Regions from separate parts of the Arthrobacter sp. Z4-13 genome, predicted to be linked through region 2. Evidence: riboswitches for the same ligand, from Rfam matches in the RefSeq annotation. Region 2 holds a riboswitch; the other holds the start of a gene.
What was found. Region 2 has a riboswitch for glycine ahead of gcvP (aminomethyl-transferring glycine dehydrogenase). Riboswitches for the same ligand answer to the same signal wherever they lie in the genome.

Region 1 (8,175 bases), 1.5 Mb from region 2:
GCGTAAACAGTGAAATTAAATTCTTAAAGCCACGCAAAAACCAGCGCTAAAAGCCAGCGGGCAGCCGAATTCGGGACTCCTAGCCTGGTCGGCTGCCCGCGCCAAACCAGCCGTTGCCGCAAGCCACCACCAGAGTTGAAGTATCCCGTTACAAGGACGCCACCATGAACACCTCCCTCAATGCCCTGATCGTCCCTGCCCGCCTCGTTAATCCGGTCCACATCAGAACCGTGGAGTTGGACGTGGCGGCACTGCAGCGTGTGGCCGCCGGCAACGTAGGACTTGTCACCAGCGGAGACTGGCACGTGTACCTGGACAGTGAGGGAATCAGGTACGCCGAGAATGTCCGGGCGGAAGTCCTCATCCGCGAAGCGGGCATCGATCTGGACGAAACCATCCACGGAACGGCCATGTTCCTGGGCCACGGCAAGCCGGGCGAGGAAGCGGACGCTCCGCGCCACCTCATCACGCTGGCGGAGCGGCTGTTCGATATACCTCTAGCTGCGTAGCTGGAATGATGCGGCCCTCAATTGGGCGGGGCTACCGCCGGGCTCTTGTCAACAACCCGGAACCGGTTCCCGTCGGGATCGGCGAGGACCACAAAGTCGGGTTCCTCCGGGTACAGGTCCCAGTCAACCCGCTGCGCGCCGAGGGAGAGCAGCCGTTCCACCTCCGCGTCCTGGTCGTCCGCGTACAGGTCAAGGTGTATCCGCGGGTGCTCCTGGACAGGCGTCTCGCTCAGCATGAGTGCAAGCTGCGCACCCGGGCCCGCCGCCGGTACGAGGGTCACCCAGGTCCCGCTGGCCTTCGTTACCCAGGGGACGCAGATTGGCTTGGCCGTAGCCGTTATCGGCCTGCTTGTCCTGGCGTTCTGGCCGGGCCACACGATCGGCAGAAGGACCAGCTCCAACAAGCAATAGGGCACCAAAAAGGGCAACGCCGCCGTCACAACCGGTCCGATGCGCCGATCTGAAGGGTGCGCGCAAGGCTGTTCGCGAACTCCCACAGCGCCCCCACTTCAGCGTCGCCGTAGCCGGCTTCGCGGTGGGCAAGCGCGGCTTCCAGCTGGGCCGCCAAATGCCTCCGGTCACGCGCAGACACAGCCACCACATCTGCGGCGGTCTTCACCCGGCGGACGTTGAGCGTTTCCGCGCCGCCCCAGCGCTGCCCGCCCAGCATGAACTCCGCCCGCGTTACTTCCTTGAAGCGGGACGACAACTCAGCAAGCAACTCGGAGACCGCAGCGGGGTGGGACTGATCGTCCACCGTGATATGGACGGCAATGGTGTGGCTGGTCATCGTGCTCATCCCGCCTCTTGAGGGTCTTCAATTATCCGACAGGTGGTTGGGGTTGTGGAAGGGGCGGAATTTCCGACCCATCGGACGGTAATTTTGCATCCCGCCCCGCAACCCTGTAAGGTGTGAGCCGTGTCACCCACCAGTGGCACATGCTTATGATCTGCGGCGGGAGAGTCCTGCCGGTACGTTCTGCAGGCGCCGTAGGAGCAAATCCTCCCCAGGAATCTCTCAGGCCCACGTACCGCCGCGGCAAGGCAACTCTGGAAAGCAGTCCGGGCAACCGGGCTCACCGACGGTGCAAGTGGCGCTCTGCGAACAGCAGGCAACGCAAAACTCTCAGGTCCAATACAGAGCGGGGAGGAACCCGAATCAACGTGGTGTTTCGGCACCACCTGAATTATGGAGTTCCTCTCATGACGGTTCAATCGTCCCCAACCACCTTCGCAGACCGCCATATCGGCGCGCGCCGCCAAGCCGACCTTGATACTATGCTCAAGGCCGTCGGCTACGACAGCGTTGATGGCCTCGTTGACAGCGCGGTTCCCGATTCCATCCGCCAGGACAAGCCGCTCACCCTCGAGAGCGCCCTGAGCGAAGTCCAGGTCCTCGCCGAGCTCCGCAAGCTGGCCGGCAAAAACAAGACGGCCGTGCAGATGATCGGCCAGGGCTACTACGACACCGTGACCCCGCCGGTGATCCGCCGCAACATCCTCGAAGCCCCTGCCTGGTACACCGCCTACACCCCGTACCAGCCCGAGATTTCCCAGGGCCGGCTCGAGGCACTGCTGAACTTCCAGACCATGGTCCAGGACCTCACCGCGCTCCCGGTGGCCAACGCGTCCCTCCTTGACGAGGCCACGGCCGTTGCCGAAGCGGTGCTCCTGATGCGCCGTGCCAACAAGGACAAGTCCGCGAAAGACGGCAAGACCGTCCTCGACGCCGACCTGCTCCCGCAGACCATCGCCATCGTGCTGGGCCGCGCCGAAGCCCTTGGCTTCGAGGTGGAAATTGCCGACCTCACCCACGGCCTGCCCGAGGGTGACATCAACGGCCTCGTCCTGCAGCAGCCCGGCGTTTCCGGCCGGGTCTGGGACCAGTCCGCCGTCATCGCCGAGGCCAAGGACCGCGGCGCGCTGGTCACCGTCGCCGCCGACCTCCTGGCCCTCACGCTCATTACCCCGCCGGGCGAGCAGGGCGCGGATATCGCCGTCGGCTCCACCCAGCGCCTGGGCGTCCCGCTGTTCTTCGGCGGCCCGCACGCCGCCTACATGGCCGTCCGCCAGGGCATGGAGCGCACCCTCCCCGGCCGCATCGTCGGTGTTTCCAAAGACGACGCCGGTGTCCCCGCCTACCGCCTGGCCCTCCAGACCCGCGAGCAGCACATCCGCCGCGAGAAGGCCACCTCCAACATCTGCACCGCGCAGGCCCTCCTCGCCATCGTCTCGTCCTTCTACGCCGTCTACCACGGCCCCGACGGGCTGAAGGCGATCGCCGAAACCGTCCACAACAACGCCCGCGCCCTGGCCACCACACTGACGATCGCCGGCCGCGAACTGGTGTCCGACACCTTCTTCGACACCATCACCGTCCGCGTGCCCGGCAAGGCCGCCAAGGTGATCACCGCGGCCGAAGCCCGCGGGATCAACCTGCGCCTCATCGATGCGGACACAGTTGGCGTGTCAGTCGATGAAACCACGACGCCGGAGGTCCTCTCCGCGGTTGTCGTAGCCTTTGGCGCCGGTCCCGTTGTGGACGCCGCCGGGTTCGAGCTGCCCGAGCCGGTGCTGCGCACCTCCACCTACCTGCAGCACCCGGTGTTCAACACCCACCGCTCCGAAACCCAGCTCCTGCGCTACATCCGCCGTCTCTCGGACCGGGACCTGGCGCTGGACCGCACCATGATCCCGCTGGGCTCCTGCACCATGAAGCTGAACGCCACCGCCGAGATGGAAGCCATTTCCTGGCCGGAGTTCGCCTCCATCCACCCGTTCGCTCCGGATTCGCAGACTGCCGGCTGGCGTGAGCTGATTTCCGGCCTGGAATCCGACCTGGCGGAGATCACCGGGTACGACCAGGTGTCCATCCAGCCGAATGCCGGCTCCCAGGGTGAGCTGGCCGGCCTGCTCGCCATCCGCGGCTACCACCACTCCCGTGGGGAGGCACAGCGCAACGTCTGCCTGATCCCGGCCTCGGCCCACGGCACGAACGCCGCCTCAGCCGTTCTTGCCGGCATGAAGGTGGTCGTGGTGGCCACGGCTGCTGACGGCACCATTGACCACGCCGACCTGCAGGCCAAGATTGAGGCCCACAAGGACGTCCTCTCGGCCATCATGATCACCTACCCGTCCACCCACGGTGTCTACGACTCCGATGTGCGCGAGGTGTGCGACGCGATCCACGCAGCCGGTGGCCAGGTGTACGTTGACGGGGCCAACCTCAACGCGCTTGTTGGGCTGGCCCAGCCGGGCAAGTTCGGCGGCGACGTCTCCCACCTGAACCTGCACAAAACCTTCTGCATCCCGCACGGCGGCGGCGGACCCGGCGTCGGCCCTGTTGCTGCGAAAGCGCACCTTGCACCGTTCATGCCGGGCGACGCCAACAAGGCTGCACACGATTCTGGCCCTGCCGGACAAAAAGGCGTTGCCATCTCCGCTTCGCGTTTCGGTTCAGCCGGCGTGCTGCCGATTTCCTGGGCCTACGTAAAGCTCATGGGCGGCCAGGGCCTGACCGAGGCCACCAAGTCGGCGCTGCTGGCTGCGAACTACGTTGCCGCGCGGCTCGATGAGCACTTCCCCGTGCTCTACACCGGCGAGAGCGGGCTTGTGGCGCATGAATGCATCCTGGACCTGCGCGACCTGACTGCCAAGACCGGCGTCACCGCCGAGGACGTGGCCAAGCGCCTCATCGACTTCGGCTTCCACGCCCCCACGCTGTCCTTCCCGGTGGCCGGAACCCTGATGGTGGAGCCCACCGAGTCCGAGGACCTCGCCGAGATCGACCGCTTCATCGAAGCCATGATCACCATCCGCAAGGAAATCGACCAGGTGGCCGCCGGCGACTTCACCTTGGAGAACTCCCCGCTGCGCAACGCACCCCACACGGCAGCCGCCGTCGTCTCCTCCCACTGGAACCGTTCCTACCCGCGTGAGCAGGCCGCCTTCCCGGTGGCATCGCTCCGGCAGGACAAGTACTTCCCGCCGGTGGGCCGCATCGATGGCGCAGCAGGGGACCGCAACCTGGTCTGCTCCTGCCCTCCGCTTTCCGAGTTCGAGGTTTCGACAAGCTCAACAACCGGATTGGAAGGCTGATCCCATGACTGAGAACTACACCGCGCTGTACGAGCAGCACAAGATTGCCGGCGCTTCCTTCACCGATTTCGGCGGCTGGCAGATGCCCCTGAAGTACAGCTCCGAGCTGGCTGAGCACCACGCCGTGCGCAACGCCGCCGGCCTCTTCGACCTCTCCCACATGGGCGAAGTCTGGGTCACCGGCCCCGACGCCGCTGCGTTCCTCGATTACGCACTGGTTGGCAAGCTCTCCGCCGTGGCCGTGGGCAAGGCAAAGTACTCGCTGATCTGCCAGGAAGACGGCGGCATTATCGACGACCTCATCTCCTACCGCCTTGGCGAACAGAAGTACCTGGTGATCCCCAACGCCGGCAATGCTGCGGTGGTTGCCGTTGCATTGGCTGAGCGGGCCGCCAACTTCGATGTCAGCGTGGAGGACGTGTCCGCCGAGACCTCGCTCATCGCCGTGCAGGGACCGAACGCCGAGGCCATCCTGCTGACGCTGATCCCTGCCGAACAGCACTCCCTGGTAACTGAGCTGAAGTACTACGCGGCGGTGGAGGTAGGTATTACCGTCAACGGCGCCGTTCAGGAGTTGCTCCTGGCCCGCACCGGCTACACCGGCGAGGACGGCTTCGAAATCTACGTCCCCAACGAGGACGCCACCGGCCTGTGGGACGTGCTCCTGGAAGTTGGCGCCGGTTACGGGCTCATCCCCGCCGGCCTGGCCTGCCGGGACTCGCTGCGCCTCGAAGCCGGCATGCCGCTCTACGGCAACGAGCTGTCCCGCGAAGGCAACCCCTACGCGGCCGGACTGGGTCCGGTTGTCTCGCTCAAGAAGGAGTCGGACTTCGTGGGCAGGGCCGTGCTGGCGGAGCTCAAGGCTTTGGGTGCAGGCTCCACCTCGGGCCGCAAGCTTGTGGGCCTCAAGGGCCTGGGCCGCCGAGCCGGCCGCAGCCACTACCCGGTCCTCAAGGACGGCAACGTCGTGGGTGAGGTGACCTCCGGCCAGCCGAGCCCCACCCTGGGGTACCCGGTCGCCCTGGCCTACGTCGACGTCGAACACTCCGAACTTGGCACTGCCCTCGACATCGACCTCCGCGGGAAGCCAGAGCCGTTCGAGGTAGTAGAGCTCCCGTTCTACAAGCGCCAGAAGTAAGGGAGGGGCCGACATCCTCCGCGTGCTCGGTCGCGAAGGCGCCCGCTGCGCGGACGCGACGCTCCCTTAGACGCACGCTTCCGGATGCCGGCCCCTCCCGACGCGCCATCACTTACCGCACGTTTCGACCGAACGCGCCATCACTTTTCGCACGGTTTAACCCGACGCTCTCTCACTTTTCAAACACGAACCTAAGGAATTACACATGGCAAAAGTTGTTGCTGAACTGAAGTACTCCGCCGAGCACGAGTGGGTTGCTGCTGACGGATCCGGCCCCACCAACATTGGTATCTCGGCTGTGGCTGCCGAAGCCCTGGGCGACATCGTGTACGTGGATCTGCCCGAGGTGGGTTCCACAGTGACCGCGGGGGAGACCTGCGGCGAGGTGGAATCCACCAAGTCCGTCTCGGACCTTTACGCTCCCGTCACCGGTGAAGTGGTGGAGATCAACGATGAAGTAGTCTCCGACCCCGCCCTGATCAACAACGATCCCTACGGCGCCGGCTGGCTGTTCAAGGTGGCAGTCGCCGAAGAGGGCCCGCTGATGTCCGCTGAAGAGTACGCTGCAGCTAACGGCGGCGAGCTGTGAGCGCCTCCGCGGAAGTCACCGCCTTCGAGCAGGTCGTCTCCCCGTCCCTGGACTCGGACCTGTCTGCCTTGGACCCGGAGGTCGCCGCGAAGATCGACGACGAACTCACCCGCCAGCGCGACGGCCTGGAGATGATTGCCTCCGAGAACCACACCGCCGTCGCCGTGATGCAGGCGCAAGGTTCGGTGCTGACCAACAAGTACGCAGAGGGCTACCCGGGCAAGCGCTATTACGGCGGCTGCGAGCACGTGGACGTCATCGAACAGCTCGCCATCGACCGGATCAAGGCACTGTTCGGCGCGGGGTTTGCGAACGTGCAGCCGCACTCCGGAGCGCAGGCCAATGCCTCGGTGATGCATGCGCTGATCAAGCCCGGCGACACCATCATGGGCCTGAACCTGGCCCACGGCGGCCACCTCACCCACGGCATGAAGATCAACTTCTCCGGCAAGCTGTACAACGTGGTGCCCTACGGCGTCCGCGAGGACAGCCACACCGTGGACATGGCCGAAGTGGAGCGCCTGGCGCAGGAGCACAAGCCCGCGCTGATCGTTGCCGGCTGGTCCGCCTACGCCCGGCAGCTGGACTTCGCCGAGTTCCGCCGGATCGCCGACTCGGTGGGCGCCTCCCTGATGGTGGATATGGCGCACTTCGCCGGCCTGGTGGCCGCCGGACTGCACCCGTCACCGGTGCCGCACGCCCACGTCACCACCTCCACCACGCACAAGACCCTCGCCGGTCCGCGCGGCGGCATCATCCTGACCAACGACGCCGACATCGCCAAGAAGATCAACTCGGCTGTGTTCCCGGGTCAGCAGGGCGGCCCGCTGGAGCACGTCATTGCGGGCAAGGCCGTGGCGTTCAAGATCGCGGCATCGGCCGAATTCAAGGAGCGCCAGGAACGCGTCCTCGCGGGCGCCCGCATCCTGGCCGAGCGCCTGGTCCAGCCGGACGTCACCGCCAAGGGCATCAGCGTGGTCTCCGGCGGCACCGACGTGCACCTGGTCCTCGTAGACCTGCGCAACTGCGAACTCAACGGACAGCAGGCCGAGGACCGGCTCGCGGCCATCGACATCACGGTTAACCGCAACGCCGTCCCGTTCGACCCGCGCCCGCCGATGGTCACCTCCGGGCTGCGCATCGGCACGCCGGCACTGGCCACGCGAGGGTTCGGGGAAGCGGCCTTCCGCGAGGTTGCGGACATCATCGCCGAGGCTTTGACAGCCGACGCCGATGCAGACCTTTCGGGCCTGCGTCACCGCGTCGAAGCCCTGGCAGCAGCCCACCCCCTCTACCCCGGGCTCTAGCCCAAATAACGCATCGAGTTGGCAGTTCGCGGCAGTGATTCGGAAGAACACTAGTGCGAACTGCCATCTCGGCACGAACTACTGGTTAGGAAACGCACATGGCTGTTGGAGTCTTTGACCTTTTCTCTATTGGGATCGGGCCTTCGAGTTCCCACACCGTGGGGCCGATGCGGGCTGCTGCCGTTTTTGCGGAGGAGCTCAAGGGCCTCGGCAAGCTGGCGGACGTGGCGTCGCTGCGGGTTGACCTGTTTGGGTCGCTCGCGGCGACGGGCCACGGGCACGGCACGATGACGGCGATCCTGCTGGGGCTGGAGGGCTTCCATCCGGAGTTGATCCTGCCTGATGAGGTGGAGGAGCGGCTGGCGACGATTGCCGGGACCGGCATGCTGCAGTTGGCGGGTGCTGTGCCCCTGCCGTATGGGGTGAAGGACATGGTGCTGCGGCCGTTGACCATTCTGCCGCGGCACACCAACGGCATGACGTTCACGGTGTCCGATGCCAACGGCCAGGTCCTGCACACGGCCACGTTCTTCT
Region 2 (8,175 bases):
CGCGAGCGTCACTGCGCCTGACGCGCAGTAGCCCGGTGGCCCTGACGGGCAGCGCCCTGCAGGCGCCCGGCGTCGGAGGTTATCCTCCGGCGCCGGGCGCTTTTTCCTGCCCGGCCGCTGCCCCTATGCCGCCTTGGGCACCTTCCGAAGCACGACGGCGGAGAGGACTGCCGCCGTCGCCATCAGCACCAGCCCGATCGCGGCGGTGACGTGCACGCCGGAGTCGAAGGCGGCGCCGGCTGCATGCCGGACGGCGTCCGCGAGGGGCGCCGGCAGGCCTGCCGCGAGCTCCATGGCCCCGGCCAGGGTTTCGCCGGCCTGTGCTGTGCTGTGGCCGGATGCAGCGGCTGCAAGACCTTCCGGGAGCCGCAGGTTGTGCTGGTAGGAGGCTGTAAGGATGGAGCCCAGCACGGCGGTTCCCAGCAGGGCACCCACCTCGTAACCTGTCTCCGAGATTGCTGAAGCTGCCCCGGATTTTTCCGGCGGCACGCTGCCGAGGATGAGGTCATTGGAGATGGTCTCGGCCGTTCCCACGCCCAGTGCCAGAACCAGCAGGGCAGCGAGCAGCAGTGCCGGGCCGTTGGCATGGCTGCCAAACGCCACCATGCTGTAGCCGGCGGCACTCATGGCCAGTCCGGCGCCCACCACGAATCCCGGCCGGATCCTTCGTACCACCGGAACCACCGCAAGGCCCGCCACCACGGTTGCCACCAGTGCGGGAATCATTGCCACGCCCGCAGCGGAAGGGGACATGCCCTCGAGGAGCTGAAGGTGCTGGGCCAGGAAGAGGATGAAGCCGTTGAAGGAAAACAGGGCCAGGACATTGGCGGTGATGGCCATGCTGAACACCCGGTTGCGGAACAGGGACATGTCCAGCAGCGGGCTCTCCAGCCGCTGTTGCCGGCGGACAAAAACGGCACCCATTGCCAGTCCAAAAGTTATGCTCCCCAGGGCCAATGGGCCGGCGCCTTCCGTGGCGAATTCCTTGATGCCGTAGACCACCGGAACCATGGTGAGCAGCGAGAGCAGGATGCTGGGCGCATCCACCCGCCCCGGTGTTGGGTCCTTGGATTCCGGGATGAATGCCGGGCCGAAAGCCAGCAGGGGCAGCATGATGGGTACGGCCACCAGCAGAATTGCGCCCCACCAGAACTGCTCAACAAGCCACCCGCCAAAGATCGGACCCAGGGCCGCGCCGCCGGAGAACCCCGCAGCCCAGATGGCGATTGCCAGCCGCCGGCGGTTCGGGTCAACGAAGATGTTGCGGATCAGGGAAAGGGTGGAGGGCATCAGCATGGCGCCGAAGAAGCCCAGGGCGGCGCGGCCGGCAATCAGCCAGCCGGCGCTGGGGGCGAAGGCCGTTACGGCTGACACAGCGGCGAAGCCGATGCTGCCGGTAATGAGGAGCCGGCGGCGTCCGATCCTGTCGCCCAGGCTCCCCATGGCAACGAGCAGTCCGGCCAGTACCAGCGGGTAGGCGTCCACGATCCACAGGAGCTCGACTCCGGATGTGCCCAGCGCACCCGCGATCGCGGGCAGCGCAAAGGTCAGCGCGGTGTTGTCCACGGCTACGAGGAGGACCGGGAACATCAGGAGTCCCAGTGCGAGCCAATCGCGCCAAGTGCCCGTGGCGCGATTTTGTTCAGGCGGGGCAGGTGGAGTGCTGCGGGTGATGCTCTGTGGGGAAGTGGCGGAAGACTTCATCATCCCTAAACTATACCGTCCGGACGGTATAGTTAAGAAACGGGGCCCGACGATGCATGATGGGAACCATGCCCCGAAAACCCGTTGCGCGAGACGCAGTCCTCGACGCCTTTGAAGAACTCCTGATTGATGTGGGGGAAAGGGCCGCCACGCTGGATGCAGCGGCCAAGCGTGCCGGCGTCTCCAAAGGCGGCCTGCTGTACCACTTCCCCAACAAGGAAGCGCTGATCACCGCCACCCTGGACCGGCTGGACCGGCTGGCAGGGGAGGACCTCGCCGCCATGGCGGCTGCGCCGGAAGGGGCTGCGGCATACTTCATCCGGTCATCGCTCTGGTCCGACACTCCGATGGACCGTTCCTTTGTCGCCGCGACGCGTCTCGCCGAGGTGGCCCATGAGGATGCGCGCCGCCGCTTTACTGTGATCCAGCAGCAATGGCTGGAGCTCATCGGCAAGGATGTGGGCCCGGCGATGGCAAAGGCTGTGCTGTACATGGGGGACGGGCTGTACTTCAACGCCATGTGGGAGAGCGGGCCGTCCGGAAACCCCGGCGACAGGCAGGCGGAGGTGGACGAACTGCTTGCCGCCGTCGAGCGGTTGAGGGGCTAGCTGCCATTTGCTCCTCAGTCAGTGGCATAGGAGAATTGGTCCATGTGTGGGCCGTCTCCGGCGCGCCCATACCCAAATGAATAGCCTTTGATCTGCGGCGGGAGAGTTCTGCCAAGGTACAAGCAGGCGCCGTAGGAGCAATACCTCCCCAGGAATCTCACAGGCCCATGTACCGCCGCGGCGAGGCACCTCTGGAAAGCAGCACGCTGTCCGCCTCGGTATCCGGTCCCGGATACTTGGAACGCTGTGCTCACCGACGGTGCAAGCGGGGCTTGCGCAAGCAGGCACCGCGGAAACTCTCAGGTCCAGTTACAGAGCGGGGAGGGCCCGAATCGATGTGGCGTACCCTGCGCCGCCTTAGTTATGGAGTTCCTCGTGACTGTATCTCCGGCCTCCGCCATCCCAGCCTCCGCCATCCCAGCCTCCGCCTCCCCGGCCACCGCCAATCCGGCCTCGGACCGCCAAACTCCTTCCGCCCCGGCCGCCGCCACCTTCGTTGACCGGCACATCGGCGCCCGCCGGGAGGCTGACGTCGACACCATGCTCGAGGCCGTCGGCTACGACACCGTGGACGCGCTGGTTGATACCGCCGTCCCCAAGGACATCCGGCAGGACTCCGCTTTGGAGCTGGCAGGCGCGCTGAGCGAGGTGCAGGCACTCGCTGAACTGCGCCGGCTGGCCGCCAGGAACAAGACCGCCGTGCAGATGATTGGCCAGGGCTACTATGACACCGTGACGCCCCCGGTGATCCGCCGCAACATCCTTGAGGGTCCGGCCTGGTACACCGCCTACACCCCGTACCAGCCCGAGATTTCCCAGGGCCGCCTTGAAGCTCTGCTCAACTTCCAGACCATGGTCCAGGACCTGGTGGGCCTGCCCATCGCGAACGCCTCTTTGCTGGACGAAGCCACCGCAGTGGCGGAGGCCGTACTGATGATGCGCCGCGCCAACAAGAACAAAGATGCGCGCGACGGCAAGACGGTGCTGGACGCGGACTGCCTGCCGCAGACCATCGCCATCGCGAAGGGCCGCGCCGAGGCTCTGGGCTTCGAGGTTGAGGTCGCGGACCTCTCCAAGGGACTGCCCGACGGCGTCATCAACGGTGTGGTGCTCCAGCAGCCCGGCGCTTCCGGCCGGGTTTTCGACCACAGCGCCGTGATCGCCGATGCCAAGGAGCGCGGTGCCCTGGTGACGGTTGCGGCCGACCTGCTCGCCCTGACCCTCATCACGCCACCAGGCGAGCAGGGCGCGGACATCGCCGTCGGCTCCGCGCAGCGCTTCGGCGTCCCGCTGTTCTATGGCGGTCCGCACGCCGCCTACATGGCAGTGCAGAAAGGACTGGAGCGTTCCATGCCCGGCCGCCTGGTGGGCGTTTCCAAGGACTCCGCCGGGGTTCCTGCCTATCGCCTGGCCCTGCAGACGCGCGAGCAGCACATCCGCCGGGAGAAAGCCACGTCCAACATCTGCACCGCGCAGGCGCTGCTGGCCATTGTGGCCTCCATGTACGCTGTGTACCACGGCCCCGAGGGGCTGAAGGCGATCGCCCAGTCCGCCCACGCGCATGCCAGGACCATCGCTGCTTCCCTCAAGGCCGCCGGCTTCGAGGTGCTGCACACCAGCTTCTTCGACACCGTCACGGTCTCGGTGCCGGGCAGGGCGGCGGGCATCGTGGCCGCCGCTGAGGCGAAGGGCATCAACCTGCGCAATATCGACGCCGACACGGTGGGCTTCTCCACGGATGAAACGACAACATCAGAAATTGCCGGCGGCGTCCTTGAAGCTTTTGGGCTGGAAGCCGTCGACGCTTCCGCCGGTGACTCCGAAGGCGCTGGCTTTGGCCTGGATGCCGCCGTCACGCGCTCCTCCGGCTTCCTGCAGCACCCGGTGTTCAACACCTACCGCTCCGAGACGCAGTTGCTCCGTTACATCCGTAAGCTTTCAGACCGGGACCTGGCGCTGGACCGCACCATGATCCCGCTGGGCTCCTGCACCATGAAGCTGAATGCCACCGCCGAGATGGAAGCCATTTCCTGGCCCGAGTTCGCCTCCATCCACCCGTTTGCCCCGGACTCCCAGACCGCAGGCTGGCGCGAACTGATTGCGGACCTGGAAGCACAGCTCACCGAGATCACGGGCTACGACCAGGTGTCCATCCAGCCAAACGCGGGTTCTCAAGGCGAGCTTGCCGGCCTGCTGGCGATCCGCGGCTACCACCACTCCCGCGGCGATCAGCAGCGGAACGTCTGCCTGATCCCCGCCTCGGCCCATGGCACCAATGCCGCCTCGGCGGTCCTGGCCGGCATGAAGGTGGTTGTGGTGGCCACCGCCGTTGACGGCACCATTGACCATGCCGACCTGTACGCCAAGATCGAGGCGAACAAAGACGCGCTGTCCTGCATCATGATCACCTACCCGTCCACCCACGGAGTGTACGACGCCGACGTGCGCGAGGTCTGCGACGCCATCCACGCAGCAGGTGGCCAGGTGTACATCGACGGCGCCAACCTGAACGCCCTGGTGGGCTTGGCGCAGCCGGGCAAGTTCGGCGGCGACGTCTCGCACCTGAACCTGCACAAAACCTTCTGCATCCCCCACGGCGGCGGCGGACCCGGCGTCGGACCCGTCGCTGCTAAGGCGCACCTGGCACCGTTTATGCCCGGCAACGCGGCCACCTGGACCGAAGGCAATGACGTCCCGATCTCTGCCTCGAAGTACGGTTCGGCCGGCGTCCTGCCCATCTCCTGGGCGTACGTCAAGCTCATGGGCGGCCAGGGGCTCACCGAGGCCACCAAGTCCGCGCTGCTCGCCGCGAACTACATCGCCGCGCGCCTGAACGACTTCTTCCCCGTCCTGTACACGGGCGAAGGCGGGCTCGTGGCGCACGAGTGCATCCTGGACCTGCGCGAACTGACCGCCAGGACCGGCGTCACCGCCGAGGACGTAGCCAAGCGCCTCATCGACTACGGCTTCCACGCCCCCACCCTGGCGTTCCCGGTTGCCGGCACCCTGATGGTGGAACCCACGGAATCCGAGGACCTCGGCGAGATCGACCGCTTCATCGAAGCCATGATCTCCATCCGCGCCGAGATCGACCAGGTGGCCAACGGTGACTTCACCGTTACCAACAGCCCGCTGCGCAACGCACCGCACACCGCCGCGGCCGCCATCAGCAGCGATTGGGACCGCGCCTACCCCCGTGAGCAGGCAGTGTTCCCGGTGAAATCGCTGAAGCAGGACAAGTACTTCCCGCCCGTCGGCCGCATCGACGGCGCAGCCGGCGACCGGAACCTGATCTGCTCCTGCCCGCCGCTTTCCGAGTTCGAAAACTAAGGCCCGCCATGACGGAGAAATACACCGCACTCTACGACGAGCACAAGAAGCTGGGTGCGTCCTTCACGGACTTCGGCGGCTGGCAGATGCCCCTGAAATACAGCTCCGAGCTCGCCGAGCACCACGCCGTCCGCAAGAGCGCCGGCCTGTTCGATCTCTCCCACATGGGCGAGGTCTGGGTCACCGGGCCGGCCGCGGCCGCGTTCCTCGACTACGCGCTGGTGGGAAAAATCTCCGCCATGCCCGTGGGCAAGGCCAAGTACTCCCTGATCTGCAACGAGGACGGCGGCATCATCGACGACCTCATCGCCTACCGGCGCCCAGCGGCGGAGGACGGTACAGACGTTTTCCTGGTGGTGCCCAACGCAGGCAACGCCACAGTGGTGGCCGCCGCCCTTGCCGAACGCGCCGCCGGGTTCGACGTCGCCGTTGATGACGCTTCCGCCGCCACCTCGCTGATCGCCGTCCAGGGCCCGAAGGCGCAGGAGCTGCTGCTCCGCCTCGTCCCGGCCGCCCGGCACAGCCTGGTGACGGAACTGAAGTACTACGCCGCCGTCGAAGTTCCTTTCCTGGTGGCCGGCGCCGGGCTGGACCTCCTGCTCGCCCGCACCGGTTACACGGGCGAGGACGGGTTCGAGATCTTTGTAGCGAACGACGACGCCCCTGGCCTTTGGCAGGCACTCGTCGCCATTGCCGAGGAGGGGGAGCTGGCGCCTGCGGGCCTGGCCTCCCGGGATTCCCTCCGCCTGGAAGCGGGGATGCCGCTGTACGGAAACGAGCTGTCCCTGCAGGGCGACCCGTTTAGCGCTGGGCTGGGACCCGTCGTCGGGCTTTCCAAGGAAGGCGACTTTGTGGGCAAAGCCGCGCTCGCAGCCCAAAAGGAAGCCGGTGCCGGCAGCACCTCCGGCCGCAGGCTCGTGGGCCTCAAAGGGCTCGGCCGGCGCGCGGGCCGGGCCCACTACCCCGTCCTCAAGGACGGCAACGTGGTGGGCGAAGTCACCTCCGGCCAGCCCTCACCCACCCTGGGATACCCCATCGCCATGGCGTACGTGGACGTCGATTTCACCGAAGTCGGCACGGCCCTGGAGGTTGATCTCCGCGGCAAGGCAGAGCCGTTCGAAGTCGTCGACCTGCCGTTCTACAAGCGCCTTCAGTAGCATCGTGCTCTTCGATGGTTGGCTTCGGGACCGGCGGACCGCGCCTCCGGATACCGATCCCACAGGGGCAGCGCCCGTCTCACCAAAGTCCGGCAGCCACTGATCGTCGGCAAGGGTGAGGGCCCGACGGCGGGTGAGCGGATTCCGGAAGCGTGCGTCAGAGGCGAGGAACGAGCCAGCACGCGGAGGAATTCGGCCGGTCGCACCCACCCCGCCACGAACTCTCTAGTTAGGAACACACCATGGCTGTTGGAGTCTTTGATTTGTTTTCCATCGGGATCGGGCCCTCGAGCTCGCATACCGTGGGGCCGATGCGGGCTGCTGCCGTTTTTGCGGAGGAGCTGAAATTCTCCGGTGCGCTGGACCGTGTGGCGTCGCTGCGGGTTGACCTGTTTGGGTCGCTCGCGGCGACGGGCCACGGGCATGGGACGATGACGGCAATCCTGCTGGGGCTGGAGGGCTTCCATCCGGAGTTGATCCTGCCTGATGAGGTGGAGGAACGCCTGGCGGCCATCGACCAGACGGGCATGCTGCAGTTGGCGGGTGCGGTGCCCCTGCCGTATGGGGTGAAGGACATGGTGCTGCGGCCGTTGACCATTCTGCCGCGGCACACCAACGGCATGACGTTCACGGTGTCCGATGCCAACGGCCAGGTCCTGCACACGGCCACGTTCTTCTCGGTGGGCGGCGGTTTCATCGTCCGTGAGGGCGAGGAGGACGCCGCGCAGCAGGAGCTGGAGGAATCCAAGAAGGAACTGCCGCTGCCGTTCCGCACGGCCGCCGAACTGCTGGAGCACTGCCGGGAAACCGGGCTGGGCATCAGTGACGTGATGCGCGTCAACGAGGAGGACAGCCGCACTCCCGAGGAGATCCGGGCGGGTCTGCTGCACATCTACTCCGTGATGGAGGGCTGTGTGCAGACCAGCCTGCAGCGCGAAGGCGTGCTGCCCGGCGGGTTGAAGGTCCGGCGTCGTGCCCCGGACTGGTACGACCGGCTGAAGAAGGAGAGTTCGCGGCCGGACAGTGAAGGCCAGGACCAGGAGTTCCATGACCCGAAGTATTGGCAGGAGTGGGTTAACTTGATTGCCCTGGCGGTGAATGAGGAGAACGCGTCCGGCGGCCGGGTGGTTACCGCGCCTACGAATGGGGCTGCCGGGATCATTCCGGCGGTGCTGTACTACGCGCTGCACTTTGCGCCGGGAATGGAAAACGCCAGCCAGGAGGACCGCGACGACGTCGTGGTGAAGTTCCTGCTCGCCGCCGGTGCCGTGGGGGTGCTGTACAAGGAGCAGGCCTCCATCTCGGGTGCCGAGGTGGGCTGCCAGGGCGAGGTGGGGTCGGCGTCGTCCATGGCGGCGGCGGGCTTGGCCGAGGTC

Region 1: linked by a shared signal. The riboswitch ahead of gcvP (aminomethyl-transferring glycine dehydrogenase) and the one ahead of gcvP (aminomethyl-transferring glycine dehydrogenase) in region 2 are both predicted to bind glycine.

Annotation. Positions count from the first base shown of each region.
Region 1 is NZ_CP096459.1:3,406,966-3,415,140, reverse strand. It holds gene M1E07_RS17570 (hypothetical protein) at 1-50, shown strand, start outside; gene M1E07_RS17565 (hypothetical protein) at 165-509, shown strand; partial or broken gene M1E07_RS17560 (VOC family protein) at 527-796, opposite strand; gene M1E07_RS17555 (hypothetical protein) at 744-920, shown strand; gene M1E07_RS17550 (hypothetical protein) at 946-1,308, opposite strand; glycine riboswitch at 1,456-1,553, shown strand; glycine riboswitch at 1,555-1,660, shown strand; gene gcvP (aminomethyl-transferring glycine dehydrogenase) at 1,713-4,607, shown strand; gene gcvT (glycine cleavage system aminomethyltransferase GcvT) at 4,612-5,745, shown strand; gene gcvH (glycine cleavage system protein GcvH) at 5,951-6,334, shown strand; gene glyA (serine hydroxymethyltransferase) at 6,331-7,641, shown strand; gene M1E07_RS17525 (L-serine ammonia-lyase) at 7,740-8,175, shown strand, end outside.
Region 2 is NZ_CP096459.1:683,997-692,171, forward strand. It holds gene M1E07_RS05105 (Dps family protein) at 1-31, shown strand, start outside; gene M1E07_RS05110 (MFS transporter) at 124-1,707, opposite strand; gene M1E07_RS05115 (TetR/AcrR family transcriptional regulator) at 1,773-2,312, shown strand; glycine riboswitch at 2,401-2,497, shown strand; glycine riboswitch at 2,499-2,637, shown strand; gene gcvP (aminomethyl-transferring glycine dehydrogenase) at 2,676-5,642, shown strand; gene gcvT (glycine cleavage system aminomethyltransferase GcvT) at 5,651-6,799, shown strand; gene M1E07_RS05130 (L-serine ammonia-lyase) at 7,042-8,175, shown strand, end outside.